DNA from 3 places in the Streptomyces sp. NPDC001070 genome. Region 2 is predicted to be linked to each of the others. Evidence: riboswitches for the same ligand, from Rfam matches in the RefSeq annotation. Region 2 holds a riboswitch; each other region holds the start of a gene.

Region 1 (10,066 bases), on a different contig from region 2:
GGTGACCACGACGGCGTCATGGGCGGGGTCGGCGAGGGCGGCGGCGAGGGCGACGCGGAAGTCCTCTGGACCGGCGGCGGTGGTGAGGTCGAGCGGGAGGCCCGGCTCCAGTCCGGCGGTGAGGCAGGCGTCATAGGTGAGCAGGCCGAGGGACTCGGAGTTGCCGAGGATCGCGACGCGCGGCCCGGCGGGCAGCGGCCGGCACGACAGCAGCAGTCCGGTGTCGAGGAGCTCGGTGACGGTGTCGGTGCGGATGACGCCGGCCTGCCGCAGCAGCGCGGAGACGGTGCTGTCGGGAATGCGCGTGGCGGGCACGGCGTGGCCGGGCGGGGCAGCCTCCGAGTGCCGGGCGCCCTTGACGACGACGACCGGCTTGACGGCGGCGGTGCGCTTGGCGAGGCGGTAGAACTTCCGCGGGTTGCCGAGGGTTTCGAGGTAGAGCAGGGCGACGTCGGTGGCCGGGTCGTCGTACCAGAACTGCAGGATGTCGTTGCCGGAGACGTCCGCCCGGTTGCCCGCGGAGACGAAGGACGACAGCCCGGCGCCGCGCCGGCGCAGCCCGGAGAGCAGGGCGATGCCGATCGCGCCGGACTGGGTGAACAGGCCGAGCCGTCCGGCGTCCGGGGTCTCCGGCGACAGGGAGGCGTTGAGCCGTACGTCGTCGGCGGAGTTGAGGATGCCGAAGGCGTTGGGGCCGATGACGCGCATGCCGTACGAGCGGGCCTGTCGCACCAGCGCGCGCTGCCTGCGGCGGCCGTCGGCGCCGGACTCGGCATAGCCGGAGGAGATCACCAGCAGCCCGAGGACGCCGTGCCGGCCGCAGTCGGCGACGGCCTCGGCGACGTTGTCGGCGGGGACGGCGATGACGGCCAGGTCGATCGTGTCGGGGATCTCGGCGACGGAGCGGTGGGCGGGCACGCCCTCGGGGTCGAGGGTGCGCAGTTCCTCGGGGAACGAACGGTTCACGGCGTGGACGCGACCGGTGTAGCCGCCCGCGATGATGTGCCGGAGCAGGCCGCGGCCGACGCTCCCGGGGCGGCGGCCGGCGCCGATCACGGCGATCGAGGACGGGGCGAGCAGCCGCTGGACCGAGCGGGCCTCGGCGCGCTGCTCGCGGGCGCGCATGACGGCGAGGGACTGCTCGGTGGGCTCCAGGTCGCATTCGAGCCGGACGACGCCGTCGGTGAAACTGCGCTGCTGGGTGTAGCCCGCGTCGGTGAAGACCTTGATCATCTTGCGGTTGGCCGGGAGCACCTCGGCGATGAAGCGGCGGATGCCGCGCTCGCGGGCCACCGCCGCGATGTGCTCCATGAGCGCGGAGGCCACGCCGCGGCCCTGGTGCGCGTCCTGGACCAGGAAGGCGACCTCGGCCTCGCCGTCGTCGGTGCGGTCGTAGCGCACGGTCGCGATGAACTCGCCGCCGACGAGGGCCGCCAGGCCCACGCGGTCGCGGTAGTCGTGGTGGGTGAAGCGGTGCACGTCCCGGTCGGAGAGCCGGGGGTAGGGCGCGAAGAAGCGGTAGTACTTGGACTCGTCGGAGACCTGCTCGTAGAAGCTGACCAGCCGTCCCGCGTCGTCCGGCGCGATGGGCCGGACGTGGGCGATGCCGCCGTCGCGCAGGACCACGTCCGCCTCCCAGTGGACCGGGTAGTCGCGCTCTGCGGCGGGCGGCGGCGTTGTCATGGCCCAAGCGTACGGGTATCGGGGCACTGTGGGATGAGTGCGACGATGTGGTGGACGGGCCGCTCCTCGCGGCATGGCAGACTGGTCTAGACCTCCCTGGAACGATCCGAAGGGCAACACCATGGCTGAGCGCCGCGTCACCATCGGCTGGGCCGAGGGCCTCCACGCACGTCCCGCTTCGATCTTCGTCCGCGCCGCCACCGCCGTGGGCGTCCCCGTCACCATCGCCAAGTCGGACGGCGCCCCGGTCAACGCCGCCTCGATGCTCGCCGTGCTGAGCCTGGGCGCGGCCGGCGGCGAGGAGGTCGTCCTCGCCTCCGACGCCGAGGGCTCGGACGCCGCGCTCGACAGCCTGGCCAAGCTGGTCTCCGAGGGACTGGACGAGCTCCCCGAGACCGTCTGAAACCGCGGGAAACCGCGGTACGACGAAAGAGGCGGACCCGCGAAATCCGGCCGGATTTCGCGGGCCCGCCTCTTCGTCATTGCGGAGCCAATTCCGCGCAGCGCGCAGCGGAATCAGGCACGGGAAATAGGCCCGTGCACAATTCCTACAGTTGTATACGGCACTTCTGTTAATCGTGGCCGCTCGGCGTGTGTACGGCGTGTTTCCAATTCCTCACCGCGCCGCCGCGCCGCGTCCCGCGCGCTCCGGCCGGCGCAGCCGGTGCGCCGCGGTCGCCCGCTCGACGTGGGCCGCCATCAGCCTGCGGGCCCGCTCCGCGTCGCCGCGGGCCACCGCGTCCACGATCGCCCCGTGCTCCTCCCAGGACTCCACGGCGCGGCCCGGGGTGTCCACCGCGTACACCCAGGCGATCTTGTGCCGCAGCTGGGTCAGCAGGGCCACCAGGGTCGGGCTGCCCGAGGCCTGGGCCAGCGTCTCGTGGAACCAGCCGTCCAGCGCAGGCAGGTCCGACAACTGCCCCTGCAGGGAGCGCTCCTGGCCGAGCCGGACGAGGCCGCGCAGCACCTTCACATGCGCCTCGGTGCGCCGCTGCGCGGCCCGCGCGGCCCCCAGGGGCTCCAGCAGGCCGCGGATGTCCAGCAGGTCGGCGGCCTCCTGCTCGGTCGGCTCGGCGACGGACGCCCCGGCGTGCCTGCGGGTCTGCACGAAGCCCTCTGACTCCAGGGTGCGCAGCGCCTCGCGCACCGGGACCCGGGACACCCCGTAGCGCTTGGCCAGTTGCTCCTCGGTCAGCCGGCTGCCCGGCGCGAAGAACCCGCTGATGATGTCGTCACGGATCGCCGTGCACACCGCCTGGGCCGAAATTCGGCGCGCAGCGCCCCCGGTCCCGTTCACATCCGACCCCACATCGCCGGTTCCTTTCGGTGCGCGCCGACCGCCGTCGTTTAATCCCCGCGTAACGGAGGAGTCGGCGTTTCTGCGGCGACTCTATTCCAGCACGGCGCCGATTCCGACGGCAGCCCCGAATTCATGGAGCATTTTTGGACAGTCGGCGGCCGGGAAGCACCGGGTACGCCGAAGGCCCCGGCGGGGGACCGGGGCCTTCGTGTGGGGGGAGGGGATGGCTCAGATGTGGACGCCCTTGGAGCGCAGGTACGCCAGCGGGTCCACGTCGGCGCCGTACGTCGGGGCCGTACGGGCCTCGAAGTGCAGATGCGGACCGGTCACGTTGCCGGTGGCGCCCGACAGGCCGATCTGCTGGCCCGCGGAGACCTTCTGGCCGACCGACACGCTCAGGGAGGACAGGTGCCCGTACTGGGTGTACATGCCGTCCGCGTGGCGGATCACCACGTTGTTGCCGTAGGAGCCGCCCCAGCCCGCCTCGACGACGGTGCCGGCCCCGGCGGCGTGCACGGGGGTGCCGATGGATGCGTGGAAGTCCACGCCGGTGTGGTAACCGGAGGACCACAGACTGCTGGTCGCGTGGTACGGGGTGCCGATGGAGCCGGCGACCGGCAGCATCCACCCGCCGAGCGCGCCGCGGGCCTGCGCGCCGCCCCGCGACGCGTGCGAGGCGCTCTCGCGGGCGGCCTTGGCCTTGGCCGCCTTCGCGGCGGCTTCCCTGGCGGCCCGCTCACGGGCGACGCGCTTGGCGTGCGCGACGTGGGCGTCATGGCGCTTCTGCGCGACGTCGGCGGCCCGGTGCTGGGCCGTCGCCTGGTCGGCGATGTGCGCGGCCAGGTCGCCGGCGACCGCGGCGCAGCGGGCGAAGGCGGAACCGTCGGTCTTGGTGTCGGCGGCAGCGGCGGGCCCGACGAACGCGCCGGTGGTCATGGCGGTCAGCGCGGCGGCGCCGGCCAGGGTGGAGCGTATGGAGAACGACGCCATGGGCAGGCGGAGATCCTTTCCTTCCTTCTCGCCTACCGGGTTAGCTGACGGGTTCGGAGCAGGAAGGTCTCCTACGGGCGGCGGCAGGCCGCCCGATTCACCCCAGGGACATCTCGGATGGGTCCCCGGCTCCCCAGGCTCGCGCCTGACGGGGACTCGGCGATCGTTGCTCCGGTGCCGCGGGAGGCGGCTGCTTCCGCCGGGCAACCCGAGGACGCTAACCGGGTGTTGCGCCCGGGACCAAAAAAATCCGGCAATATGTGCCGGATGCCACACCGGCCCCCAACCGGCCGCAACGGTCCGTAATCCCGCGACACCACAGCTCCCGGGCTTCTCGCACCGCTCTGGTTCGCACCGCTGTCCTGGGACCCGGTCGTCATGGGCATGGACGGGCCCCCTTCGGAGGTCTGGTCCGCCCATATCCGGACCTATTACGACATGGAGATCCTGGACGAGGAGCAGGTGGCGCAGCTCCGCGCCGCGTTCCTGGAACGCGCCGCCGAACTGGCCGCTCCCGACGGTCGCATTCCATGAGGTATGAGGATCGATAGGGCCGCCGCGCGGCTGGACCGCTGAGGCCGTGCGTGCCGCGGCCCCGGGTGCCGCTGGGGCTCCCGGGGTCGCGTCGAAGGTGCCGCTCAGACGCCCGTGACGACCTCGACCGGGCCGATGCCCAGCTCACGGACGGGACCGGCGATGGCGGAGGCGTCGCCGACGAGGACGACGACGAGCCGGTCCAGGGGGAAGGCGCTGACGGCCGCGGCCGTCGCCTCGACCGTGCCGGTCGCGGCGAGCCGCTCGTAGAGCCGGGCCTGGAAGTCGTCCGGCAGATACTGCTCGACCTGGTCGGCGAAGGTGCCGGCGACCGCCGAGGCGGTCTCGTACCGCAGCGGGGCTACGCCCACCAGGTTCTGCACGGCGGCGTCGCGCTCCTCGTCGGTGAGCCCCTCCGCCGCCAGGGTGCGCAGCACCTGCCAGGTGTCGGCCAGCGCGGGAGCGGTGACGTCGGTCGCCACGGACCCGCTGATGCCCAGCAGGGAGACCCCGGTGCCCTCGGGTGTGGCGAGCAGCACCTGGCCGAAGGCCCGCACGCCGTACGTGTAGCCCTTCTCCTCGCGCAGGACGCGGTCCAGGCGCGAGGTCAGCGTGCCGCCGAGGCAGTACGTGCCCAGCACCTGGGCCGCCCAGACGGGGTCGTGGCGGTCGGCGCCGGCGCGGCCGATGAGCACCTGGGTCTGGACGGAGCCGGGCCGGTCGACGATCACGACGCGGCCGGTGTCGTCCGCGGTGATCGCGGGCAGCGGGCGGCGCTCGGCGGGCTTGCCGCTCCACTCCCCCAGCGTGTTGGCCAGGAGGTCGTCCAGCGCGATCCCGGTGAGGTCGCCGACCACGACGACGGTCGAGGTGGACGGCCGTACGTGCGTGTCGTAGAAGGCGCGGACGGCGGCGGCGTCGATGCGCGAGACCGTCTCCTCGGTGCCCTGGCGCGGCCGGGAGCAGCGCAGGTCGGCGGCGAAGAGCTCCTTGGACAGCGCCATGGCGGCGCGGCGCGCGGGGTTGGCCAGCTCGTGCGGGATCTCGTCGAGGCGGTTGCCCACCAGCCGCTCGACCTCGCTCTCCGGGAACGCCGGCGCGCGCAGCGCGTCGGCGAGCAGGCCGAGGGCCTTGTCGAGACGGGAGGCGGGGACCTCCAGGGAGACCCGGACGCCGGGGTGGTCGGCGTGGGCGTCGAGGGTGGCCCCGCAGCGCTCCAGCTCGGCGGCGAACTCCTCGGCCGTGTGCTTGTCCGTGCCCTCCGACAGGGCCCGGGCCATCATCGTGGCGACGCCGTCCAGACCCTCGGGCTCGGCGTCGAGCGGCGCGGAGAGCAGCACCTCGACGGCGACGACCTTCTGGCCGGGGCGGTGGCTGCGCAGCACGGTCAGCCCGTTGGGCAGCGTGGAGCGCTCGGGGGCCGGGAAGTCCCAGGGCTTGGGCTGCCCCGGCTTGGGCTGCGGGTGGAACGTCATGGTGCTGTGGACGTCGGTCACTGGTCCGCGCCCTCCTCGTCCTCGTCGGAGTCCTCGCCGGAGGCTGCCGGGGAGCCCGTGGGCTCGTAGACCAGCACGGCGCGGTTGTCGGGCCGCAGGGTGGCGGCGGCGATGTCGCGCACCTCGTCGGCGGTGATCTCCAGGATCCGCTTCACGGCGGTCAGCGCCAGCTGCGGGTTGCCGAACAGTACGGCGTACCGGCACAGTTCGTCGGCGCGGCCGCCGACCGTGGCGAGCCGGTCCAGCCACTCGCGTTCGAGCTGGGCCTGCGCCCGCTCCATCTCCTCCGGGGTCGGGCCCTCCTCGGCGAAGCGGGCCAGCTCCTCGTCGACGGCTGCCTCGATGGCGGGCACCTCGACGCCGCTGGAGGCCTTCACGTCGAGCCAGCCCAGCGAGGGCGCCCCGGACAGCCGCAGCAGGCCGAAGCCGGCGGCGACGGCGCTGCGGTCACGGCGCACGAGCCGGTTGTGCAGCCGGGAGGACTCCCCGCCGCCCAGGACCGTCAGGGCGAGGTCGGCGGCGTCGGCCGAGCGGGTGCCGTCGTGGGGCAGCCGGTAGGCGGCCATGAGCGCCCTGGACGGGACGTCCTCCTCGACGACCTCGCGCAGTTGCCCGCCCATCACTCCGGGGAGTGAACCGTCGCGAGGCGCCGGCTTGCCCTCGTGGGCGGGGATGGTGCCGAAGTACTTCTCGACCCAGGCGAGCGTCTGCTCGGGATCGATGTCGCCGACGACCGCGAGTACGGCGTTGTTCGGCGCGTAGTAGGTACGGAAGAAGGCGCGCGCGTCATCCAGGGAGGCGGCGTCCAGGTCCTCCATGGAGCCGATGGGCGTGTGGTGGTACGGGTGGCCGTCCGGGTACGCCAACGCGGTCAGCCGCTCGAAGGCGGTGCCGTACGGGACGTTGTCGTACCGCTGGCGGCGCTCGTTCTTGACCACGTCGCGCTGGTTGTCCAGGCTCTGCAGGTCCAGCGCGGACAGCAGGCTGCCCATGCGGTCCGCCTCGAGCCACAGGGCCAGCTCCAACTGGTGGGCCGGCATGGTCTCGAAGTAGTTGGTCCGCTCGAAGCTGGTGGTCCCGTTGAGCGAGCCGCCGGCGGACTGGACCAGCTCGAAGTGGCCGTTGCCCTTGACGTTCGCCGATCCCTGGAACATCAAGTGCTCGAAGAGGTGGGCGAGTCCGGTACGGCCCTTCACCTCGTGTCGGGAACCGACGTCGTACCAGAGGCAGACCGCGGCGACCGGGGTGAGGTGGTCCTCGGAGAGCACCACGCGCAGGCCGTTGGCCAGGCGGTGCTCGGTCGCGGTGAGGCCGCCGGATTCTGCCTCCGGCGTGGCCGTGTGACCCATGGGCAAGCTGTCCTTCCGGTCGCGTACTCGTTAGTTTTGTGCTGAGACCTGCCACTCTAGGCAGCGGACAAACGGCCCGCGAAGTTCCCGTCACCGCCACGAATGAGGCGGGGGGTGTCCGGGCTGTCGGTGGGGCGGTCCACAATGGTCCGCGTCAGTCCCGTGTTCTTACCCGATGAGGTCCAGCCGAAGGAGCAGCGCCCTGATGGCCCGCCGCACCACGAAGACCCCGCCGCCGGACGATTTCGAGGAGCGCATCCTCGACATCGACGTCGTCGACGAGATGCAGGGGTCCTTCCTCGAGTACGCCTACTCGGTCATCTACTCGCGCGCGCTCCCCGACGCCCGCGACGGGCTCAAGCCGGTGCACCGCCGGATCGTCTACCAGATGAACGAGATGGGGCTGCGCCCCGAGCGCGGCTTCGTGAAGTGCGCCCGCGTCGTCGGCGAGGTGATGGGCAAGCTCCACCCGCACGGCGACGCCTCGATCTACGACGCGCTGGTGCGCATGGCGCAGCCGTTCTCCATGCGCCTGCCGCTGGTCGACGGCCACGGCAACTTCGGGTCGCTCGGCAACGACGACCCTCCGGCCGCCATGCGTTACACGGAGTGCCGTACGGCCCCGGCCGCGATGCTGATGGTCGAGTCGATCGACGAGGACACCGTCGATTTCGCGCCGAACTACGACGGCCAGGAGCAGGAGCCGGTGGCCCTGCCGGCCGCGTACCCGAACCTGCTGGTCAACGGCGCCTCCGGCATCGCGGTCGGCATGGCGACCAACATGCCCCCGCACAACCTGGGCGAGGTCATCGCCGCCGCCCGCCACCTGATCCGTTACCCGAACGCGGATCTCGAGACGCTGATGCGGCACGTCCCCGGCCCGGACCTGCCGACCGGCGGCCGGATCGTGGGTCTGGACGGCATCCGGGACGCGTACGAGACCGGTCGCGGCACGTTCAAGATCCGCGCCACGGTCTCCGTCGAGGACGTGACGGCCCGCCGCAAGGGCCTGGTGGTGACCGAGCTGCCGTTCACGGTCGGCCCGGAGAAGGTCATCTCCAAGATCAAGGACCTGGTCGGCTCGAAGAAGCTGCAGGGCATCGCGGACGTCAAGGACCTCACCGACCGCGAGCACGGACTGCGGCTGGTGATCGAGGTGAAGAACGGCTTCCACCCCGAGGCCGTCCTGGAGCAGCTGTACAAGCTGACCCCCATGGAGGAGTCCTTCGGCATCAACAACGTGGCGCTGGTCGACGGCCAGCCGCTTACGCTGGGCCTGAAGGAGCTGCTGGAGGTCTACCTCGACCACCGCTTCGAGGTGGTCCGGCGGCGCAGCGAGTTCCGCCGCGGCAAGCGCCGCGACCGCCTGCACCTGGTCGAGGGCCTGCTGGTCGCCCTGGTCGACATCGACGAGGTCATCTCGATCATCCGCTCCAGCGACAACGCCGCCCAGGCCAAGGAGCGACTCATCGAGCGCTTCTCGCTCTCGGAGATCCAGACCCAGTACATCCTCGACACCCCGCTGCGCCGCCTGACCCGCTTCGACCGGATTGAACTGGAGTCCGAGCGGGACAGGCTGACCGCGGAGATCGAGGAGCTGACCCGGATCCTGGAGTCCGACGCCGAGCTGCGCAAGCTGGTCAGCGCCGAGCTGGCCGCGGTCGCCAAGAAGTACGCGACCGAGCGCCGCACGATGCTGCTGGAGCCGGGGGCGACCCCGATCGCGGCCGTGCCCCTGGAGGTCGCCGACGACCCGTGCCGCGTGCTGCTCTCCTCGACCGGGCTGCTGGCCCGTACGGCCAACGGCGAGGCGCTGACGCCGGGCGACGGCAAGCGGGTCAAGCACGATGTGATCCTCTCGGCGGTCCCGACGACCGCGCGGGCCGACATCGGCGTGGTCACCTCGACCGGGCGCCTGCTGCGGCTCGCCGTCATCGACCTGCCGATCCTGCCGGAGCCTTCGGGCGCGCCGAACCTGGCGGGCGGCGCACCGATCGCGGAGTTCCTGTCGCTGGAGCCGGACGAGCAGGTGGTGTGCCTGACCACGCTGGACGAGTCCTCGCCGGGCCTGGCACTGGGCACCGAGCAGGGCGTCGTCAAGCGCGTAGTGCCGGACTACCCGGCGAACAAGGACGACCTGGAGGTCATCACCCTCAAGGAGGGCGACCGGATCGTCGGCGCGGTCGAGCTGCGCACCGGCGAGGAGGACCTGGTCTTCATCACCGACGACGCCCAGCTGCTGCGCTACCCGGCGGGCCAGGTGCGTCCGCAGGGCCGCCCGGCCGGCGGCATGGCCGGCATCAAGCTGGCGGACGGCGCCAAGGTGATCTCCTTCAACGCGGTGGACCCGTCGGCCGACGCCGTGGTCTTCACTCTGGCCGGGGCCCGCGAGACGCTCGCCGGGGCCGAGGAGGGCACGGCCAAGCTCACGCCGTTCGACCAGTTCCCGCGCAAGGGCCGGGCGACCGGTGGCGTACGCTGCCAGCGCTTCCTCAAGGGCGAGGACATGCTGCTCCTCGCCTGGGCCGGCGGTACCCCCGCCCGGGCCGCCACCTCCACGGGTGCGCCCGCCGACCTCCCGCCGAAGGACCCGCGCCGCGACGGCTCGGGCGTGGCGCTCACCAAGCGGGTGGCGGTGATCTCCGGGCCGGTGTGACCGGCCCGCACACAGCGATGAGGGGCGCGGCGCCCGGTGCGGGTGCCGCGCCCCTCGG
Region 2 (10,066 bases):
AATCGCCGCGACAAGAGCCGTAGCCCCCGACAAGACAGCCCGCGATAACTAAATCGGCTCGGCGACACTTCCACCTGCAGCCGGGCACGGAACGCCCGAACCTGCAACTGCACTCCCATGCACGATATTTAAGTGCGCATATCGCTCAATCCCCTGTCACGGAAACGGCAATCGGCCCGCCAACACCCTTCGTCGTCGCGGGACTGTGACGGAAAGGTTCCTGCAGCACTCCATAGAGCTACAAAGTGTCATCAGACAGCAACAGCACGTATCGAAGGGGCGGTTGACGACGTTCCCGGAGCATCAACGCCTCCACAGATCGGAGCCCCCTGATGCGTCCCGACGACCGCGCCGCGAAGCCTCTCCACCGGTCCGTTGCCCTCGTGATCTCCAGTGCGGCCGCTCTCTTCGCGGCATCCAGTTCTCCGGCCTCGGCAAGCGCCGTCGGATACGGGAAGGTCACCGGATTCTGCTTCGATGCGAAGGGTGTCGAACTCTGCCTGCCGACGACATCCATCGGTCATTTCATCCAGGGCTCGGGACGCACTATCACTCGGGAGGAGGCGTCCATCCAGGACACTCTCGGCGGTGACACGGCCGGCGGCCGTTGGTGCAACTGGCACATCGACTGGCGGTACTCCGACACGGATGGCCGCACGTACCTCGTCAGCAAGGGGCCGGTACACCAGAGCTGCGCAGACCTGAGCTCGATGGGCCGCATCGACACGACGCGACGGACGTTGAAGCACTACGGAAAGGCGTGCGCTGACTTCTTCGCTGCTGGTGCCAAGCGCGGAACACAGTGTCACAACATCATCAAGTAGTGAGACCGGAGCATCAGAATGAGCAATGGCCTGCAATCAGCACTGCGGAGCAAGATTCTTCGCAGTGTGCTGACCGTCCTGGGGAGTTTCGTGGTCGCGGCTGTCTTTGTGCCCGTCTGCCTGGCCCTGCTCCCGGGCGCCGCTCAGGACTCGTTCTCCGATGCAGAGGTCGGGTGGTTGGTGTTCCTGGTCGGCGCCGCGCTCAGTGCCCTCGTCTTTTGGGGCACCAGGTTCCGCGAACGCTGACCCACAGCCCTCCGAACTGCGACACAGATGGGCACAAGTGGTTGTCGGCGCCCGATCAACGGCCCAGCGCGTGCCGGGATTCGCGCCATCGGGCCCCGCCACACGCGCCGCTAGCTCATTCACACCAGCCCCGTGAGCAACACCCGTGAATTCGTCATTTCGTACGCCCGTGTCGGCGACTGTGGGCGGGCGTTGAAGCACTGCGGAGGGCCGGTACAGCCCGGCCCCCGGTGCCGCGGCATCGTCAAGGAGCAAGGCGGGATCCCCATGGGCAACAAGTCGGCGAATGTGCGGACGGGTCGGTTGATGCGTTGGGTGCTGACGGCGGGGCTCAGTTACCTGGGGGCGATGTTCGTCGTGCTCGGGTGCCTGTCACTGCTGCCGAAGCACACGCAGACGTCACTGTCGGAGACCGCCGTGGGGTGGGCCGTGCTGGGCGTGAGCGTGGTGCTGTTCACGCTGTTCGCGGGGCGGAGCCGCGGGCGCTCCTGATCCGCACGCCACGGGCCGGACGGCGTCACCCCCGCATCCACGCCCGCGTCCCGAAGGACGCGCACGAGCGGGCCGCGGTGTCCGCCGCGAAGCGGAGGGCGGCGTCGAAGGCGGCCGGGGTGAGGCGGGTGGTGACGTGGGCGGCGAGGTGGTGGGCGAGGGCGCCGTGGAGGACGTCGCCGGCGCCGAGGGTGTCGACGACGGGGGAGACGACGGGGACGGGGATGTGGCCGCCGGGTCGGAGGATGGGGGACGCCCCCTGGGTGATGGCGGGCCAGCGGACGCCGGCGTCGTGCAGGAAGGCCAGGACCTCTGCGGGGGTGGACGTCCCCGGGGGGTGGAAGTCGGCGGAGCAGACCGCGATGTCGACGTAGGGAAGCAGGGTGGCCGTGGCGGGGCGCCAGCTGCCCGCGTCCAGGACGGCGGGGACCCCGGCGGCGCGGGCGAGGCGGACCGCGGGGACGGCGAGCGCGGGGTGGTGCGCGTCGACGAGGACGAGGTCGGCGTCGGCGACGAGGACGGAGAGGTCCCCGGGCGGGGAGACCGAGGTCCATGAGGTCGCGTTGGTGGAGGCGACAGCGCGGTCGCCCGTCGCCGCCGTGACCAGGATCGTCGACACCGCCGGGGGTTCCGGGGAGTCCGCGGTGAGGTTGATGACGTCGACGCCCAGCCCCGCGAGGTCGGCGTCGATCGCGGCGGCGAGGGGGTGGCCGCCGAAGGCGGTGAGCAGGACGGCCTCGCCGCCGAGGTGGGCGAAGGTGGCGGCGGCGCCCGTGGCGGGGCCGCCGGCGGCGACGGTCTGGGTGCGGGCGGTGAGTTTCTCGTTCGGGGCCGGGACGTGGTCGACGAGCGTGATGACATCGAGAGTGCAGAGGCCTACGAAGAGTGCGCGCATGGGCGCATAGTGGCAGCAGACGGCGTGCGATCCGTGGCTTACGCGCCTCCTACGGGCGGGGGTGCACCATTTTTCCGGGAGACCCGACGCGCAGCGCGCCGAAACCACTACGCTGAGTGCTCGCAGTGGTGCGCGGGGAATGCCGTGAGCAGGAGGACCGCATGGGGAACGCGCGACCAGGTGGGGCGGGTCCGGCGGACGTCGAAGTGGTGCTGGCCAGAGCACAGAACGCCTTCGACATCGAGGACCGCGTGCTGGGGCGGCTGGCGACCGCGTTGATGGGGTGCACGGAGCTGGCGTCCTTCCGCCAGCGCAAGGGGCCGCCGCGGCGGCTGATCCGGCGGACGCTGCGGCATACGTTCCTGCTGGCCGACGGCAGCACACAGCTGCTCTGGGAGATCGAGCACAACACCGGCGCCGGCGCCGACCGGCTGCTGTACGAGGTGTACTCCGACCCTGAGGAGCTCGCCGCGGCCCAGCACGTGATCGACGCGCGCTTCGGGGAGCCCTCGCCGGAGGAGCTGGAGGCGGAGGCGGCGGAGTGGCTGGCGCGGCTGCCGCAGCTGGCGATGGAGCTGGCGCCCGGGCCCCGGCAGTACAGGGAGGACCACTCCGCGGAGCACGCCTGGCGGGTGCTGCGGCGCGCGGAGAACACGGACGTCCCGGACGAGGAGCTGCTCAGCCGGCTGGGCTCGGCCGTGGGCCACGACATCGCGTACGTCACCGGCCGGCACACCCGGATCGGCACCGGCCGGGTCGCCGGCTGGACGCTCTACGAGCACGCCTTCCTGCTGGCGACCGGCGAGGAGATCAGCCTCTGGGAGGTCGAGCACACGATGACCCCCGACGGACGGCCGGTGTGCGAGGTCTACGCCGACGAGACGGCCGCCTGCGACTCCGCGGATGTACGGCTCGAGGCGCTGTAGCCGGGCGCTCCGGATTGCGGCCGGGGTGCAGCCGGAGGAAATTGGGGCGTAGGCGAGTCGGTGGGAGGCGGGAGGTTCCCATGGCGGTCCTGACGGAGGTCGAGTTCCCCGGTGTGACGGCCCTGCAGTACGAGGAAGCGAACCACCGCGCGGGGTTCGGGCCCGAGCATCCTCCTGCGGGGCTTCTCTCGCATGCCGCCGTGATCACCAACGAGGGTCTGCGGCTGGTCAACGTCTGGCAGTCCGCGCAGGCGCTGGAGGCCTTCATGGAGATCATGATGCCCGCAGCCAAGGAGTCCGGGTTCCCGGAGCCGAGCGGGCCGCCGAGGATCTCCGAGCTCTACAACTTCGTCGTCCCGTAGACGATCACCGAAGGCCGGAAACGACGGACCGGCGGTCCTGGTGTCGGGGGTTCACCAGGACCGCCGGGGTCAGTGTCGTCACCGGCAGTCGGGGTGCCTCAGACGGAGAGGCCCTTGCTGCGGAGCCAGCCCAGCGGGCCGATCGGGTCGCCGCCGCCGGGGCGCACCTCCAGGTGCAGGTGCGGGCCGGTGACGTTGCCCGTGGCGCCGACGCGGCCGATGGTGTCACCGGTGCTGACCTTGCCGGAGGTGACGATCATCGAGGAGAGGTGGCAGTACCAGAGCTCGGTGCCGTCGTCGAGGGTCAGGATGATGCGGTAGCCGTACGAACCGGCCCAGCCCGCCTCGGTGATGGTGCCGCTGTGGATGGCCTTGACCGGGGTGCCGGTCGGGGCGGCGAAGTCCTGGCCGGTGTGCGTGTTGGCCCACAGCGAGCTGGACTCGCCGAAGCCGGCGGTCAGCGTGTACGAGGCGACCGGCTTGACGAAGCTCTTGGCGAGCTCGGCCAGGCGCTCGGCCTCCAGCTTCTTCGCGGCCTCCGCCGCGGCCTTCTTCTTGGCCGCGGCCTCGGCGCGGACCCGCTCCGCCGCCGCGGACTTGGCGGCCTTGGCCACCGCCTCCTGCTGTGCGGCGTTCCTGGCGGACCGGTCGGCGGCGTTCCGCTGCTGCTGGGCCTGGTCGAGGATGCGGTTGCGCAGGGCCTCACCCGCGTCGGGGCGCAGGGCCTCGGCGACCTGCTTGGCCTCGGGGGCGCTGTCGTCCCCGACCAGGGCTCCGATGCCGGGCAGGTGGGACACCTCGGGCAGGGAGACGGGGAGCGGGTTCTTGCCCTCGGCGGTGGCGACCCCTCCGACGCCCAGCACGGCCACGGCCGCGACTCCGAAGACCGCGGAACCCCGGCCCATGGAGCGCTGCTTGGCGACGCGGTGCCGGGCGCGACGGGGGCCGGTGGACTCCTCGGTGGGGTTCCACGGCTCCGCCTGCGGGCCCTCGTAGGGTGCGCCGCCGAACCGCGGGCCGCCCTCGGGCTCGTCGGACTCGTCCTCGTGGCGCGGGTGGGCGGTGGCGACGGTGTCGTAGGCCTCCGGCCCGCTCTCGTACGCCTCGTGCTCGGCGGCGGTCTCCGGCTCGGCGGTGGTGGCCTGGGAGGCCGCCTCGTCGAACCAGCCGGCGGCCATGTTCCACTCGCCGGTGTCCCAGCCGTCGATCGCGTTCTTCGTCGGCGGTGCCTGCTCGGCAGCCGGGGGGTTCCAGCCGGCGGCGATGTTCCACTCGCCGGTGTCCCAATCGGGGTACGCGGAGACGGACCCCTGTTGCTGTCCGGGTATCAGGGCAGGCTCGTTCGACGCCACGCGGGCGCACTCCTTTCCTTCCTTCTCGCCTACCGGGTTAGCTGACGGGTTCGGAGCAGGAAGGTCTCCTACGAGGACCGTGGAAGGCCCCCGATTCACCCCAGGAAGTGGTTCCCCGGTTCCCGCGGACGGGATTCGGCAAGCGCACGGCGCCGCCCTGTCGGCGGCGGGACGACCGCGCTGCGTTATCGAACGTTAATAGAGGCGCCCGCCAATTCCAAGCCACTCAAGCGAGTTCATGACGGGAATCTATGTGGATGGACAGGACAGAAGCGGACATTGAGCCGCGACTGCCGTGACCTACGGGAAATGTGAGTGTGCATCAGTCGTTATGCGGAAGGGAGCGCCGCGCTCACGGCGAGTGATGGTCACCCCGGACCTCGGCCACCCAACGCACGGCCCAATCGGCTGTCGAGGCGCTCCGCCGTGGCGTCGGCGCTGCGGTGCGCCGTGAGCATCCCGTGCACTTCACGCTGCAGGACCCGGGTGAACGTGACGTAGTGAGCGGTCGCCGGACGGGCCCTGGCGGCCTGCAGCGCGCACCACAGCAGCGTCGTGTAACCGGGGGTCGCGGCCGACGGCGAGGGTGACGGTTCCGAGCCGCGCCCCTCGGGGCGGTCGAAGAACCAGGCGCGGGGGTCGTGAGGATCGTCACAGTTGACATCCCCGGCGCCGTATGCTGACCGCCGCGCGGGGGCGAAACCCGCCCCGAGCAGGGCATGTTGGGCAGTGCGGCCGGTCAGGAAGCGGATCAGGTCCGCGGCGTCGTCCGGGCGGTCGCTGGTCGCCGCGACGCCCAGGCTCTGCCCGCCGAGGGCGGCGACCCCGGGGAGCCGGGCCACGCCGAAGCGGACGCCGGGGGCGAGGGTGGCGTCGAGCCGGTTGTAGGCGTACGGCCAGTTGCGCATCAGCACGCTCTGGCCCTCCGTGAACTGGGCGAGGGTGACGGACTCGTCGGCCTCCAGGGACTCCGGATTGAGGTTGTTCGCGGCGCCGAGCCGGCCGAGCTCGTCCAGGCCCTCGCGCAGCCCGTCCTCGGTGCCGACGTAGCGGCCGTCGCCGTCGACGAGGTCGACGCCCGCGGTCCAGAAGGTCTCCAGGGTGTTCACCGTGAGGCCCTCGTACGCGCGCAGCTGGGTGGTGTAGGCGGCGTGGCCGAGGGGGCGTACGTCGGCGAGCAGATCCCCGACCTTGGCGTACTCGCGCAGGTCGGCCGGGCGGCGGCCGGCCTTGGCGAGGTCGTCGGTGCGGTAGTACAGCAGACCGACGTCGGTGTTGAAGGGCACCGCGTACGTGCGGCCCTTCCAGCGGCCCGCGTCCGCGGCCTGGCGGAGGAAGTCGCCGTCGACGAGAGCGGGGTCGAGGGGACGGAGCAGCCCGCTGTCGGCGAACTCGGGGATCCAGCTGATGTCGAGGTTGACCACGTCGTACGCGGCGGTACCGGACTGGAAGGCGCCGATCAGCTCGCTGCGCTGCTCGTCGGAGGCGGAGGGGAGCTCGACGAGGCGGGCGGGCCGGGAGGGATTGCGCCGGTTCCACTCGTCGATCAGGGCGCGGCGGACGCCGGGTTGCCCGCCCGCGGTGAGATCGGCGTCGCTCGCGACGACGATCGGACGGGAACGGTCGGGGGGCGGGGCCGGGACGGCGGGGGAACCGCTGCAGGCCGCGGCGGCGGCCGGCAGGAGCAGGAGCCCCAGGACCCGGTACGCACGGCGGACCCGGTACGGAGGGCGCGCACGGCGCGCGCGGCGTTCGGTCACGGCGGTCGAGCCGGCCACGGCCGTCAGAGCGGTCCGGCCGGTCGAGGCGGCCAGAGTCGTCACGCCGGCCCGGGCGGCCCGGGCGCGCGATCCGGGTTCGCCGCCGTCCCGGCGGGCGGCGCGCGCCCGTCCGTTCCACCCCCCCGTACCCGGAAGGCCCCCGGCTCTCATGACCCTCCCGAGGTGAGCCGGGTGATCGTCTCCGCGACCCGGTCCGGCAGGTCCTGCGCCGCCGCCAGGCAGGCGCCGCCGCCCTCCGTGACCGCCTTGTTGAAGCGCAGCGAGCAGCCGAAGCTCTCCAGGGACACCACCAGTACGGGGACGTCAGGGTCGGGCGGTGCCACGCGGGCGCTGTCCTCGTCGTCGGTGATGAGGACGAGCAGGGCGCCGGGGGAGTCCGCGAGGGTACGGGACCACTGGCGCAGGGCGGCGGCGACGGGGGCGTCGCGCTCGACCGGCGCCAGCGAGCGGATCGCGGCGTCCCGCGCGGCCGCGCCGTGCGCGCCGAGCGGGAGGACCGTGCGGCCGGGCACCGCCGCGATGCCGTACCGGTAGCCGGCGGCGCGGGCCAGGACGGAGCGGACGACGGAGACATTGGCCCCGGAGAAGGCGGAGCTGGAGACGTCGACGGCGAAGAGGACGTCCCGCCGGGTACCGCCGGTGTCGCCGTGGTCGCGCAGCGCGGCCTCGATGGCCTGCCGCGAGGGCGGTTCGCCACCGGTCGGGGGGTCGGCGACGAAGACCGCGCTGTCCAGCGGCGTGTCGCCGGCACCGCTCGTGCCGGTGACGTCCGTACGGAAGCCCTGCGCGGCCAGCGCCCGCTGCCCCGGCGCCGAGCCGAGCCAGGTGGCGAGCCGGTGCACGGCATCGGCGCGGTCCACGCGGTCGGCACGGCCGGTCTCCCAGGTCACCGGGACGAGGGTGAGGTCGAGCGGCGGGACGTCGCGGGGGTAGTAGACGGTGTAGGGGTCGGACTGGTTGCCCAGACACGGGGGACGGGTCTCAAGGGCCGGGGTGACGAGAGCGGCCAGGGTGGACTCGGCGGTCAGCAGGGCCTGTTGGGTGCCGTGCCGGTCCACCAGCCAGGTGCGGGCCGAACAGGCCAGGGCCCGGTCGTCGGCCGGGGGGACGGCGTCGGTGGTCACACGGGTGCCGGGAGCCAGGTGCAGCAGCTGGTCCAGGGCGGCGTCCGAGGAGTGCGGTTCCGCGCTGCGGACGACCACGCCCTGCGCGTGGGCGGCGTCCACCAGTTGCTGCGCGGTGCTGCCGGTGCGCCCGACGCCCTCCAGCGAGGTGGTGGCGGCGACGACGGCCGGCGAGTGCGCGAGGGTGATCCGGCCGCCGAGGGCGACGACGCTCTCCGGGCGCTCGGTCTCCGCCAGTACCCGGGTGTACGCGGTGCCCGCCGCCGGTATCCACACGTCCGGGTGCGGCCCGACGTCGCGCAGCGGCATCGCGCAGCCTCCGCCGCTCCCGCAGGCCCGTTCCGGTTCCGCCCAGGCGGCGGAGGCGCGGAAGGCGGCGATCGTACGGTCGGCCGGGGCGGCGTAGACGGTGGTGTTGATCTGGCCGCACCCCTCGGGCCGGCCGCCGAGGGAAGCGGTGGTCCCGGCGGCGTCGCTGTCCTGGAATTCGTCGAGCACGGCGGTGAGCGCGGCGCGGGTCTCCGGCGAGGTCAGCACGCGCAGTTCGAGCGGGGCGGGGCACAGCGGCGCGGGGCGGTGCGCCCACGCCCAGCCGGTGACGCCGCCCGCGAGCAGGGCCAGGGCGGTACCGATGCCGACGGCGCGGTGCCAGTACGGCTGGTGCGGTCCCGCCATCCACGTCCAGGCGAAGCCCGCGTACTGGGCGAGGCGGCGCAGCGGCGCCAGCGGGCGCGTCCCGCGAGCGGGGCGCGGGGTGAGCCGGGCCTGCGACAGGACGGTGTCGCCGGCGCTGTTGCTGGAGCGCTCGGTCGGGAACCAGGGGTCGTAGTCCACCCGCTCGTCGAGCGTGGCGGCGTACTCGTCGGCCAGTTCGCGCAGCCGGACCCCCAGGCCCTGCACGGTGACCGGGTCGTACGGGTCGGTGCCCTCGGCCAGCACCCGGACGAGGGCCCCGGTGAAGGGCGTCGGGTCGATGCCGTCCCCCTTGTGGATGCGCGAGCCGACGGCCGACGACGTGATCAGGGAGAACGGCCGCTCGGGCAGCGGCACGAGGCCCGCGTTGCCGGAGTAGCAGCAGTCCAGGACGAGGACGACCCGCTCGGCGCGCGAGGACGCGAGGAGCTTCAGCAGGTCCCGGTACGGGATGCCGTCCAGGCGGGCCCCGTCCTTGGTGGACTCCCGGGTCATCAGGTAGAGCTCGGGCTCCCCGGTCCCCAGGTCGACGTAGCCGTGCCCGGTGAAGTAGCACAGCAGCAGGTCCTGGGCCTGGGCGGCGGCGGTGGCGATCAGCCGCAGCGCGCGGTCGCGGGTGCGCGGCTCGGCGAGGGTCTCCACGGTGCGCGGGATGAACCGGCCGAGCGATCCCGAGACGAGCACGGCCCGCAGCCGCCCCAGATTGGCGTTGGCGGAGGGGATGTTGGAGAAGTCGCGGGCGTGCTCGTACTTGGAGACGCCGATCAGGACCGCCCGCGACCGGGACGCGAACGGTTCGTACGGCATGCCCGCCGGACCTCCCCAGGGTCTCTTCTTCCCGGTCTCTTCCCGGTCTCCTCCTCCGGATCCGGTTCTCCGGAGCTAGTTCTCCAGCGTCTGGCGGATGCGGGCCGCCATGGCCTCCAGTTCGCCGCGGGTCAGGGTGTCCCGGCCGGTGAGGACGCACTCCACGTCCCCGGAGCGGACGGTGACGGTGAGCGAGTCGCCGGGCTGGTTGCGCAGATGGTTGCGCAGGGCGCGGAGCAGGGTGAGCGCGGTGGTCTGCAGGGTCTCCTGGAGGATGACGAGCAGCAGGTCGTAGGCGATGCCCATGCTCTCGTCGGCGGGCCGCTCACGGCGGGCGACCAGCGGGGCCAGTTCCTCGTCGGCCCGCAGCCAGACCTCGAGTCTGCGCAGGTCCTCGGCCGGGTCCTTGCCGCCCTCGAGTTCGATGGTCACATACGTCTCCATGACGCCTCCCTCGCCTCCCAGTTTACGCTGACGCGCCGTCATGCATAGCGGATGTGACGGGAGTTGTGTGTAAAGGCCAGGAAATCGCGGCGGTCCGGGCCGAGGCCCCCTACCCCGGGG
Region 3 (10,066 bases), on a different contig from region 2:
AGCAGCACCAGGCCGGTGAAGAGCGCCGAGGGCTCGAATCCATGCCGTCTCACGAGAACTGCACCACCCTCACCTGTCCCACACCCATCTCCACGTCCAGCTCCAGCGTGCCCCGGGACTTCTTCCCGTCCGCCGGATCCAGCGTCACCTTCTGGTTCACCCTGGGCTGGACGTCGACGTCCTTCTCCCTCTCACCGGGCAACTGCACGTCCCCGAGGCCGATTTGGACGTGCATCCGCAGACTGACGTCCTCCGGGATCCTGATCACCAGCTGGCCCGCGCCGACCTGAGCCCGCGTCGAGACGGTGCGCCCGCCGGGCCGGAGCCCGGACAGATCCAGCGTCGCCCGGCCCGTGCCCAGCTCGTACGAGTCCTGCACGGCGGCCACGGTGGTGGGCGCCCAGGTGCGCTGCTTCCAGTCGGTGACGATCGACCGCGGCAGCGCCGTGGAGCCCACCAGCACCGCGGCGGTGAGCAGCACCGCGAAGACCGTGCCGCCGCCGAGCCGCCCCCACCGGGCGCTGACCACGAAGCCCAGGCCGAAGACGGCCAGCGCGGACCCGAAGCCGGTCTGCAGGCTCGTGCCCAGCGGCTGGGAGGACCAGGACGCGGCCATGCCGGTCGCGGCCGCGGCCGCGGCCAGGAAGAACACGACCACGCCCAGCCAGGCGCCCTCGCGCCGTCCCGCACGCCGACGGTCCCGCCACTCGCGGCGGTCGCGCTCCTCATCGGCGGGACCGTCGTCCGGCCCCCACAGATAGCCGCCGGCCCCCGGCGCAGTGGGAGCGTCCTCGACCGCGGTCTCCTTCCACCACGCCGCAGTGGCGGGCTGCGGCGGCGGCTGGGTCGGCGGCGGCGCGGCCGCCTGCGCGGGAGCCTCGGTGGCCTGCCGCTTCTGCACCGACCAGTACACGGCGCCCGCGAAGGCCGCGAGCAGTCCCAGGGAGAAGGCCAGGTTGCCGCCGCTGCCCAGCATCGACAGGAACAGCCCGCAGCCGACCAGGGCGACCAGCACCGCCGTCAGCGCGGTGCCCTCCACCCGCCCGGACAGCAGCCGGTGGGCCTCGCTCTCGGCGTTCTCGCCGGCTCCCTCCATCGGGACGAGCAGCCACGCCAGGCCGTAGGCCACCAGCCCCAGGCCGCCGGTGAGCGCCAGTACGCCGAGCACGATCCGGAAGATCACCGGGTCGATGTCGAAGTACCGCCCCGCCCCCTCGCAGACACCGGCGATCACCTTCGGCTTGCGGCTGCGCGCCAGGCGCCGGCCCGGCGGTGCCTCGGCCGCCTGCGTGTACTGCTCCGTCATGGCTCCATGGTGGCGGCCCGGGACGCGTGCCGGTATCCGGAACGACCCTGACCCCGCATGGGGGCCAACCCTGATACCCACCGTCCGCGAAACATGTGACGATCGGGACATGCCAGCCGCCGGACCGCCGACCAGCCCGCCCACCGGGGCGTCGTACCTCGCGTCCCCGGACCCGGCCGAGCACCCGGTCCGCAAGCTCTACCGCAGCTCCGAGGGCCGGGTGATCGGCGGCGTCGCCCGCGGTCTGGCCGGGCACCTCGGACTGCCGGTCGCGTGGGTGCGCGTCGTGTTCGTCGTCCTGGCGACCATCCAGGGCCTCGGCATCCTGCTCTACGCGGTCTTCTGGTTCGTGGTGCCGCTCGGGGTCGGCGGTGTCGTCGAGGCCAAGGAGCCGCGCAATGCCCGCTCATGGCTCGCCGGACGCCGGCCCGACCGGGGCCAGATCGTCGCGCTCATCGCGCTCGCCATCGGCCTCGGCATCCTGCTGGACAACCTCAACCTCGGCAAGGCCAACGCCTACGTCTGGCCGCTGCTGCTGATCGGGCTGGGCGTCGCCCTGGTGTGGCGCCAGGCCGACAACGCCCGCCGCGCCCGCTGGGCGGAGCTGAGCCGCCGCAAGAGACTGCTGCCGTTCGCGCGCGGTGCCGCCGGGGTGATCCTCGTCGGCGTGGGTGTGACCGGCTTCCTCGTCGTGCAGGGCTCGGTCAGCCACCTCGGCACCATTCTCCAGGCCTCGCTCGCCGTGCTGGTCGGCGTGGCGCTGATCGCCGGGCCGTACCTCGTCCGCATGACCCAGGACCTGTCCGCGGAACGCCTCGCGCGCATCCGGGCGCAGGAACGGGCCGAGGTCGCCGCGCACGTCCACGACTCCGTCCTGCACACCCTGACGCTGATCCAGAGGAACGCCGAGGACCCGCGCGAGGTCGCCCGGCTGGCCCGCGCGCAGGAACGCGAGCTGCGGGCCTGGCTGTACCGGCCCGAGGGCAACGGCAAGGACGACGAGCCGGTCACACTGGCCGACGCGGTGCGCCGGGCCGCGGCCGAGGTGGAGGACGCGCACGGGGTGCCCGTGGAGGTGGTGTGCGTCGGCGACTGCCCGCTCGACGAACGCCTGGTGGCGCAGATGCAGGCGGCCCGCGAGGCCATGGTCAACGCCGCCAAGTACGGTGGGAACGAGCCCGTGCAGGTGTACGCGGAGGTCGAGGAGAGCAGGGTCTTCGTGTCGGTGCGCGATCGCGGGCCCGGATTCGACCTGAACGACGTACCGTCGGACAGGATGGGCGTCCGCGAGTCGATCATCGGCCGGATGCGGCGCAACGGCGGCGAGGCGCGGCTGCGCTCCGCGCCGGGCGGGGGGACGGAAGTGGAGCTGGAGATGGACAGGTCCCAGGAACCAGGGAGGCCGTCGTGAGCACGGAGCGGCGAGTGAGGGTCGTCCTCGTCGACGACCACCGGATGTTCCGCACCGGGGTGCAGGCCGAGATCGGTGAGACCGAGCGGACCGGGGTCGAGGTGGTCGGCGAGGCCGCCGACGTCGACCAGGCGGTCTCCGTCATCACCGCGACGCGGCCCGATGTCGTGCTGCTCGACGTCCATCTGCCGGGCGGTGGCGGGGTCGAGGTGCTCAAGCGCTGCGCCGGGCTCATGACCGACGCAGAACATCCGGTGCGCTTCCTGGCGTTGTCGGTGTCCGACGCCGCCGAGGACGTCATCGGAGTGATCCGCGGCGGCGCGCGCGGCTATGTCACCAAGACCATCACCGGCCCCGATCTGGTGAGTTCGGTCTTCCGGGTCTCCGACGGCGACGCCGTCTTCTCGCCCCGGCTGGCCGGCTTCGTCCTGGACGCCTTCGCGTCCACCGACGCCCCGCCGGTCGACGAGGACCTGGACCGGCTCACCCAGCGCGAGCGCGAGGTGCTGCGGCTGATCGCCCGCGGCTACGCGTACAAGGAAGTCGCCAAGCAGCTCTACATCTCGGTGAAGACGGTCGAGTCGCACGTCTCCGCGGTGCTGCGCAAGCTCCAGCTCAGCAACCGGCACGAGCTCACCCGCTGGGCGACCGCGCGCCGGCTGGTCTGAGGGGCCGGGCCGGGGCCCGGCCCCGGGGCGTCACGCCGGTCGTGTGGCGCCCGCGAAGGGCATCTGGTCGATCGGGGCGAGCTTGACGACGTCACCGGTGCGGGGGGCGTGGATCATCATGCCGTTGCCGACGTAGAGGCCGACGTGGCTGATCCCCGAGTAGAAGAACACCAGGTCCCCGGGCTCCAATTGGGAGCGGGAGATCCGGGTGCCCGCGTTGATCTGGGTGTACGTCGTGCGCGGCAGGGAGACCCCGGCCGCCCGCCACGCGGCCTGCGTGAAGCCCGAGCAGTCGTACGCCGAGGGCCCGGTGGCACCCCAGACGTACGGCAGTCCCAGCGAGTCGTACGCGAAGTTGACGGCACGGGCGGCGCGCGCGTTGGGGGCGGCGACGGGCGCCAGGTCCGAACGGGAGCCGGCGGCGCCGCGGCCGGCCCGGGGGTCGGCGGAACCGTGGCCGTCCGAGGACAGCACGGCGGCGCGCTGGGCGGCGGTGAGACGGCCCAGCAGCTGCCGGGCCGAGGCGAGGCGCTGCTCCACGGTGCGCTTGTGGCGGGCGAGTTCGGCGCGGGTGCCGCGCAGTTCGTCGAGCTCGGCGCGGGTCTCGGCGCGCACCTGCTCGATCTCGCGCTGCTGGGCGGACAGGACGCGCAGCGCGGCGGTCTGCCGGCTGCTCATCCGGTCCAGCATCCCGGCCCGCTCCAGGTAGTCGCCGGGGGAGGAGGCGAGGGCGAGCTGGACGGCGGGGTCGATGCCGCCGCTGCGGTACTGGGCGGTGGCGATGGAGCCGAGGCCGTCGCGGGTGCGGTTGAGGCGCTCGGTCCTGCGGGCGAGTTCGTCCTGGAGCTGCTCGATCCGCTCGGTGGCCGTGTCCGCCTTCTCCTTCGCGCCGTTGTACTGCTCGGTGGCCTGCTCGGCCTCCTCGTACAGGCGGTCCACCCGGGCCCTGGCCTCCTCGGTGGTCAGCCGGGGCTCGGCGTGCCCGGTCTCCCCGAACATCGTCACGGAGGCCGCGCCGGCGAGGGCGAGACCGGCGGCGGTGCGCGCGGTCGTGCCGGCGAGACCGCGCTCCTTGGGCCTTCTGTGCGACGCCACGCGCCGTCACTCCTTCCGGGGTGCCGTCCGTACGCCCCCCGGTGGTCCGGCGGCGGGCGGACGGGGAGCCGTCCACCGCCGGACCTTCGGCGGGGGTGGCCGTGCCGGGGACGGGGTCCTTGCGGCAGTGGGGTCGGCCACCTGGGTCAGGACGCTAAACCTGGACGTCGCGGGGGAGTGCCGGACTGTGCGGGACTGGTCCGATTCGGCCGCGGCCTGCCCGCGGATGACCGCTGTTCGACGGGTGACCTGGTCACTTGCAGTCCGCCCCTGACCGATGTGCCGGAACAGGGCACCCTCGGTGCCGAGCGCTGGTAAGAGCGCGGTTAGGGTCCTGAGCCATGGACGTACTCATCAACCTCTTCGTCGGCCTGCACATCATCGGCATCGCCGCACTGCTGGGCGGCTTCCTCACCCAGATGAAGGCCATGGGGCGCGGCGAGGCCCGCTTCGTGCCGGGCATGCTGCACGGCGCGCTGACCATGCTGGTCACGGGCGCGGTGCTGGTCGGCCTCAACCAGGCCGACGACCAGCCGGTGAACAACATCAAGATCGGTGTGAAGCTCGCGATCCTGGTGGTGATCCTCGGCCTGGTCTACGTCAAGCGCGACGAGGAGAAGGTGTCGGCGGCGGCCTTCGGCACCGTGGGTGCGCTGACCACCGCCAACATCTTCATCGCGGTGCTGTGGACCTGAGCCCTTCCCGGGGCTCTCAGGCCATCCGGGCGTAGCCGTAGATCGGCATCTCGGTGATCGGGGCGATCTTGACGACGGTGCCCGTGTGCGGGGCGTGGATCATCTGGCCGCCGCCGATGTAGAGGCCGACGTGGGTGACGTCCGAGTAGAAGAAGACCAGGTCTCCGGGTTGCAGTTGGTCCGCCGTGACACGGCTGCCGAAGTCGACCTGGTCGTAGGTGGTGCGGGGGATGGAGACTCCCGCGGCCCCCCAGGCGGCCTGGGTCAGGCCCGAGCAGTCGTAGGAGTTCGGGCCGGTGGCGCCGTACACGTACGGCTTGCCCAGCTGGGCGCGGGCGAATTCGATCGCCTTCGCCGCCTTGGCTGCGTAGGTCCCGGACGCCGTGGACGTCGAACCGGACGAGGAGCCCGTGGAGGACCCCGACGAGGCGGTGTCGTTCGCCGCCGCCTCCTGCGCGGCCTTCTCCTTGGCGGCGATCGCCGCGGCCTTGGCGGCGGCCTCCTCCTGGCGCTTCTTCTCCAGCGCCGCCAGCCGCGCCTTCTCCTGGGCGGTGAGGCTGTTCAGCAGCTTCTGCGCCGCAGCCAGCTTCTGCTTGACCGCGGTCTTCTCCGCGCTCAGCCGCTGCTGCGCCTCGGTCAGCTTCTGCAGGCTCTCGACGGCCTCCGCGCGCTTCCGCGTCGTCTCGGCCTGCTGGGTACGGAAGGTCTCCATCGCCTGTTCCTGGCGGTCGGACAGGCGGTTCATCAGATGCGCCTGGTCCAGGAACTGCTGCGGGTCGGATGAGAGCAGGAAGCTGGTCGTCCCGTCCAGACCGCCGCCGCGGTACTGCGCCGCGGCGTACTCGCCTATCGTGCGGCGGGCGTCGTTGAGCGTCTCGGTCTTGCGGGCCACCTGGTCGAGCAGCGCGTCGGCGCGCGCACGCTGCGTCTCGGTCTGCTCCTTGGCGCCGTTGTACCGCTCGGTGGCGGCCTCGGCCTGGTGGTAGAGCCTGTCGACCCGGGCCTTGACCTCGCTGATGGAGGGCTTGTCCGGGGAGGCGGGCGCCGCGCTCGCGCTCTCGCCGAAGAGGGTGACGGTGGCCAGCGCGGCGGTCGTGAGTCCCACGGCGGCGCGGGGGCCGGGAACGGTCAGCGCGCGCGGGCGCGGCTTGCGGTGGGTCGCCAAGTCAGGCGGCTCCTTCCGTGGACCGCCTACCGGGTTAGCTGTCGGGTTCGGGCTTCGGAAGGCCGCCCTACGGTCCGCGCGGGCGCGTGCTGCGCTCGTACGGGCCGATTCACCCCAAGGTCATTGGGTCCCCGGCTCCGGCGGTCGCCGGACTCAGCGGAGGCGGCCCGTGACGGCACGGTCGCCGCCGCGTGGAGCGGACCGCCTGATGCGGCACGGTAGTCAACTGCGGGGGTCTGTGGGAACCCTGGTGTTCGAATTGTCCGCAATCATTTCGTGACCTTCACGATCCGGGGCTCCGCGTGACGGTGCCGCGGCCCCGAGTGACCGTACGCGGGGCCGCGGCCCCGACCGGTCCGGCGGCCCGCCCGGGGCGGGCTCGGGCAAGCGGGGCAACGCTGTCCGTCCCACGGCCTAGACTCGGGAGGCGATGAGCAGCCTCTTTGACGACAGCTTCCTGGCCGGCCTCGAACCGAGGGAGGAGCAGCCCCCGCCGCCTCCCGAGGACGAGCCCGAGACGGTCCCCGACGACCTCTTCGAGGGGCGCTTCGACGTGCCCGTCGACCGGGACGCGTACTACCGGGACGGTGCCCACCGCCCGGCCGTCGACCCGGCCGCGCTGCTGGAGGGGCTCAACGAGCAGCAGCGCGCCGCCGTCGAGCACACCGGCTCCCCGCTGCTCATCGTCGCCGGTGCCGGCTCGGGCAAGACCCGGGTGCTCACCCACCGCATCGCGTACCTGCTGGGTGCCCGCAAGGTGCACCCCGGCCAGATCCTGGCGATCACCTTCACCAACAAGGCCGCCGGGGAGATGAAGGAGCGCGTCGAGCAGCTGGTCGGCCCGCGCGCCAACGTGATGTGGGTCTCCACCTTCCACAGCGCGTGCGTCCGCATCCTGCGCCGCGAGTCCAAGAGGCTCGGCTTCACCTCCAGCTTCTCCATCTACGACGCGGCCGACTCCAAGCGCCTGATGGCCCTGGTCTGCCGCGACCTCGACCTGGACCCGAAGCAGTTCCCGCCGAAGTCCTTCAGCGCCAAGGTCTCCAACCTCAAGAACGAGCTCATCGACGAGGAGACCTTCGCCGGCCAGGCCGAGAACCCCTTCGAGAAGAAGCTCGCCGAGGCCTACGCGATGTACCAGTCGCGGCTGCGCGAGGCCAACGCGCTCGACTTCGACGACATCATCATGACCACGGTCAACCTCCTGCAGGCCTTCCCGGACGTCGCCGAGCACTACCGGCGCCGCTTCCGGCACGTCCTGGTGGACGAGTACCAGGACACCAACCACGCCCAGTACACCCTGGTGCGCGAGCTGGTCGGGACCGGTGACGCGGAGGATGGCGGCGAGGGGCCCGCCGAGCTGTGCGTGGTCGGCGACGCCGACCAGAGCATCTACGCCTTCCGCGGTGCCACCATCCGCAACATCCTCCAGTTCGAGGAGGACTACCCGCAGGCCCGCACGATCCTGCTGGAGCAGAACTACCGCTCCACCCAGAACATCCTGACCGCCGCCAACGCCGTCATCGAGCGCAACGCCTCGCGCCGCCCGAAGAACCTGTGGACGGAGGCCGGGCAGGGCCCGGTCATCACCGGCTACGTCGCCGACCAGGAGCACGACGAGGCGCAGTTCATCGCCGACGAGATCGACCGGCTCACCGACGCCGGCGACGCACGTCCCGGCGAGGTCGCGGTCTTCTACCGCACCAACGCGCAGTCCCGTGTCTTCGAAGAGGTCTTCATCCGCGTCGGACTGCCGTACAAGGTCGTCGGCGGAGTCCGCTTCTACGAGCGCAAGGAGGTCCGGGACGTCCTGGCCTACCTGCGCGTGCTCGCCAACCCCGAGGACACCGTCCCGCTGCGCCGCATCCTGAACGTGCCCAAGCGCGGTATCGGCGAGCGCGCCGAGGCCATGATCGACGCCCTCTCCTCGCGCGAGCGGATCTCCTTCGCGGCCGCGCTGCGCCGGGTCGACGAGGCCTTCGGCATGGCCGCGCGCTCGGTCAACGCCGTCAAGCGCTTCAACGAGCTGCTGGAGGAGCTGCGCACGATCGTGGAGTCCGGCGCCGGTCCCGCCACCGTCCTGGAGGCGGTGCTGGAGCGCACGGGCTACCTGGCCGAGCTCCAGGCCTCCACCGACCCGCAGGACGAGACCCGCATCGAGAACCTCCAGGAACTCGCGGCGGTGGCCCTGGAGTTCGAGCAGGAGCGCACCGAGGAGGAGCCCGGCACGCTCGCCGAGTTCCTGGAGCGGGTCGCGCTGGTCGCCGACTCCGACCAGATCCCGGACGACGACGAGGGCGGCGGCGTCATAACGCTGATGACCCTGCACACCGCCAAGGGCCTGGAGTTCCCGGTGGTCTTCCTGACCGGCATGGAGGACGGGGTCTTCCCGCACATGCGCGCGCTCGGCCAGACCAAGGAGCTGGAGGAGGAGCGCCGGCTCGCCTACGTCGGCATCACGCGGGCGCGGCAGCGGCTGTACGTGACGCGGTCGACCATGCGCAGTGCGTGGGGCCAGCCCTCGTACAACCCGGCCTCCCGGTTCCTGGAGGAGATCCCGGAGCCGCTCATCGAGTGGAGGCGCACGGGTTCCTCCCCGGCACCGTCCGCCTCGGTGTCGGCGGCGGCCTCGATGCTGTCGCGGTCCTCGTCGAAGAGCGGGCCCTCCGGCTTCGCCACACGGCGTACGCAGGACCGGCCGGTCATCGCCCTGGCGGTGGGGGACCGGGTCACCCACGACACGTTCGGGCTGGGCACGGTCGTCTCGGTCGACGGCAGCGGGGACAAGGCCAAGGCCACCATCGACTTCGGCGACGAGCGGCCCAAGGTGCTGCTGCTGCGCTACGCGCCGGTGGAGAAGCTGTAGGGCCTCGCGGTCACGGGGGCCCGGGACCCGGGGTCCGGGGTTTCGCGCCTCGGCCCTCGGGTCGGCTGCCTCCCGGCGGGTGCGGCTCGGTGCGTGCGGCTCAGCGCGGGTCGAGACCGTGCTTCAGCAGCCACGGCAGCGGGTCGATGGCCGCGCCGCCGGCGGGGCGCACCTCGAAGTGCAGGTGCGGTCCGGTGGAGTTGCCGGAATTGCCGGAATAGGCGATGACCTCGCCGGCCTTGACCGAGCCCGAGCGGATCTTGGTGCTGCTCAGGTGGCAGTACCAGGTCTCGGTACCGTCCGGGGCGGTCACTATGGCCATGTTGCCGTAGGCGCTGTTCCACTGGGTGCGCACGACGCCGTCGGTCGCGGCCATCACCGGGGTGCCGTAGTCCACCGGGAAGTCGATGCCGGTGTGGACCGACATCCAGTTCACGCCCGCCTGGCCGAAGTAGGCGCTGAGGCCGTGCTGCTTCACCGGGAGCAGGAACTTGGGGCGCAGTTCCTCCTTGCGGGCCGCCTCCGCCGCCTTCCTCGCCCGCTCGAGCGCCTGGCGCTCCTTGAGGTCGATGCGCTCCTGGGTGCGGCTGGCGCGGTCGGCGAAGTCGTCGACGTCCCGGTTGACTCCGGCGAGCTGCTGGTCGAGTTTCGTGGTCGGGGCGTTGGCCGCCTCGGGAGCGCCGTCGGCCTGGGTGCGGCTGCTGTCTGCGTCCTCGGTGTTCACGGTGACGGCGGCGGCGCAGGCCGCGACGCCCATGACCGCCACGGAGGGGACGGCGACGGTGAGCAGCGCCGAACGCCGTGCCGGGCGGCGCCGGCGGCTGCCGCCGGCGCCGCGCGAGCGCGGCACGGCGGCCACT

Evidence for each region. A riboswitch is a leader RNA that binds a small molecule or an ion and turns the genes downstream of it on or off. The one in region 2 is predicted to bind cyclic di-AMP.
Region 1: it holds a riboswitch for cyclic di-AMP, as region 2 does, so the genes downstream of both, ACWDAS_RS21465 (M23 family metallopeptidase) here and ACWDAS_RS04730 (M23 family metallopeptidase) in region 2, are expected to answer to the same signal.
Region 3: it holds a riboswitch for cyclic di-AMP, as region 2 does, so the genes downstream of both, ACWDAS_RS09545 (NlpC/P60 family protein) here and ACWDAS_RS04730 (M23 family metallopeptidase) in region 2, are expected to answer to the same signal.

What each region holds. Positions count from the first base shown of each region.
Region 1 covers NZ_JBSFLB010000017.1:25,058-35,123, forward strand. Annotated here, with positions in the region: gene ACWDAS_RS21450 (bifunctional acetate--CoA ligase family protein/GNAT family N-acetyltransferase) at 1-1,683, opposite strand, end outside; gene ACWDAS_RS21455 (HPr family phosphocarrier protein) at 1,805-2,086, shown strand; gene ACWDAS_RS21460 (GntR family transcriptional regulator) at 2,300-2,992, opposite strand; gene ACWDAS_RS21465 (M23 family metallopeptidase) at 3,212-3,973, opposite strand; cyclic di-AMP (ydaO/yuaA leader) riboswitch at 3,989-4,145, opposite strand; gene ACWDAS_RS21470 (hypothetical protein) at 4,358-4,507, shown strand; gene ACWDAS_RS21475 (M16 family metallopeptidase) at 4,612-5,982, opposite strand; gene ACWDAS_RS21480 (M16 family metallopeptidase) at 6,000-7,352, opposite strand; gene ACWDAS_RS21485 (DNA gyrase/topoisomerase IV subunit A) at 7,558-10,008, shown strand.
Region 2 covers NZ_JBSFLB010000003.1:82,682-92,747, reverse strand. Annotated here, with positions in the region: gene ACWDAS_RS04765 (very short patch repair endonuclease) at 1-52, shown strand, start outside; gene ACWDAS_RS04760 (hypothetical protein) at 333-824, shown strand; gene ACWDAS_RS04755 (hypothetical protein) at 843-1,070, shown strand; gene ACWDAS_RS04750 (hypothetical protein) at 1,203-1,562, shown strand; gene ACWDAS_RS04745 (PfkB family carbohydrate kinase) at 1,588-2,457, opposite strand; gene ACWDAS_RS04740 (DUF6227 family protein) at 2,619-3,383, shown strand; gene ACWDAS_RS04735 (hypothetical protein) at 3,464-3,745, shown strand; gene ACWDAS_RS04730 (M23 family metallopeptidase) at 3,844-5,097, opposite strand; cyclic di-AMP (ydaO/yuaA leader) riboswitch at 5,109-5,248, opposite strand; gene ACWDAS_RS04725 (extracellular solute-binding protein) at 5,466-6,920, opposite strand; gene ACWDAS_RS04720 (caspase family protein) at 7,025-9,502, opposite strand; gene ACWDAS_RS04715 (effector-associated constant component EACC1) at 9,578-9,946, opposite strand.
Region 3 covers NZ_JBSFLB010000006.1:73,917-83,982, forward strand. Annotated here, with positions in the region: gene ACWDAS_RS09515 (hypothetical protein) at 1-53, opposite strand, end outside; gene ACWDAS_RS09520 (PspC domain-containing protein) at 50-1,306, opposite strand; gene ACWDAS_RS09525 (PspC domain-containing protein) at 1,416-2,717, shown strand; gene ACWDAS_RS09530 (LuxR C-terminal-related transcriptional regulator) at 2,762-3,385, shown strand; gene ACWDAS_RS09535 (NlpC/P60 family protein) at 3,416-4,480, opposite strand; gene ACWDAS_RS09540 (hypothetical protein) at 4,822-5,175, shown strand; gene ACWDAS_RS09545 (NlpC/P60 family protein) at 5,192-6,340, opposite strand; cyclic di-AMP (ydaO/yuaA leader) riboswitch at 6,349-6,509, opposite strand; gene pcrA (DNA helicase PcrA) at 6,771-9,206, shown strand; gene ACWDAS_RS09555 (M23 family metallopeptidase) at 9,307-10,066, opposite strand, start outside.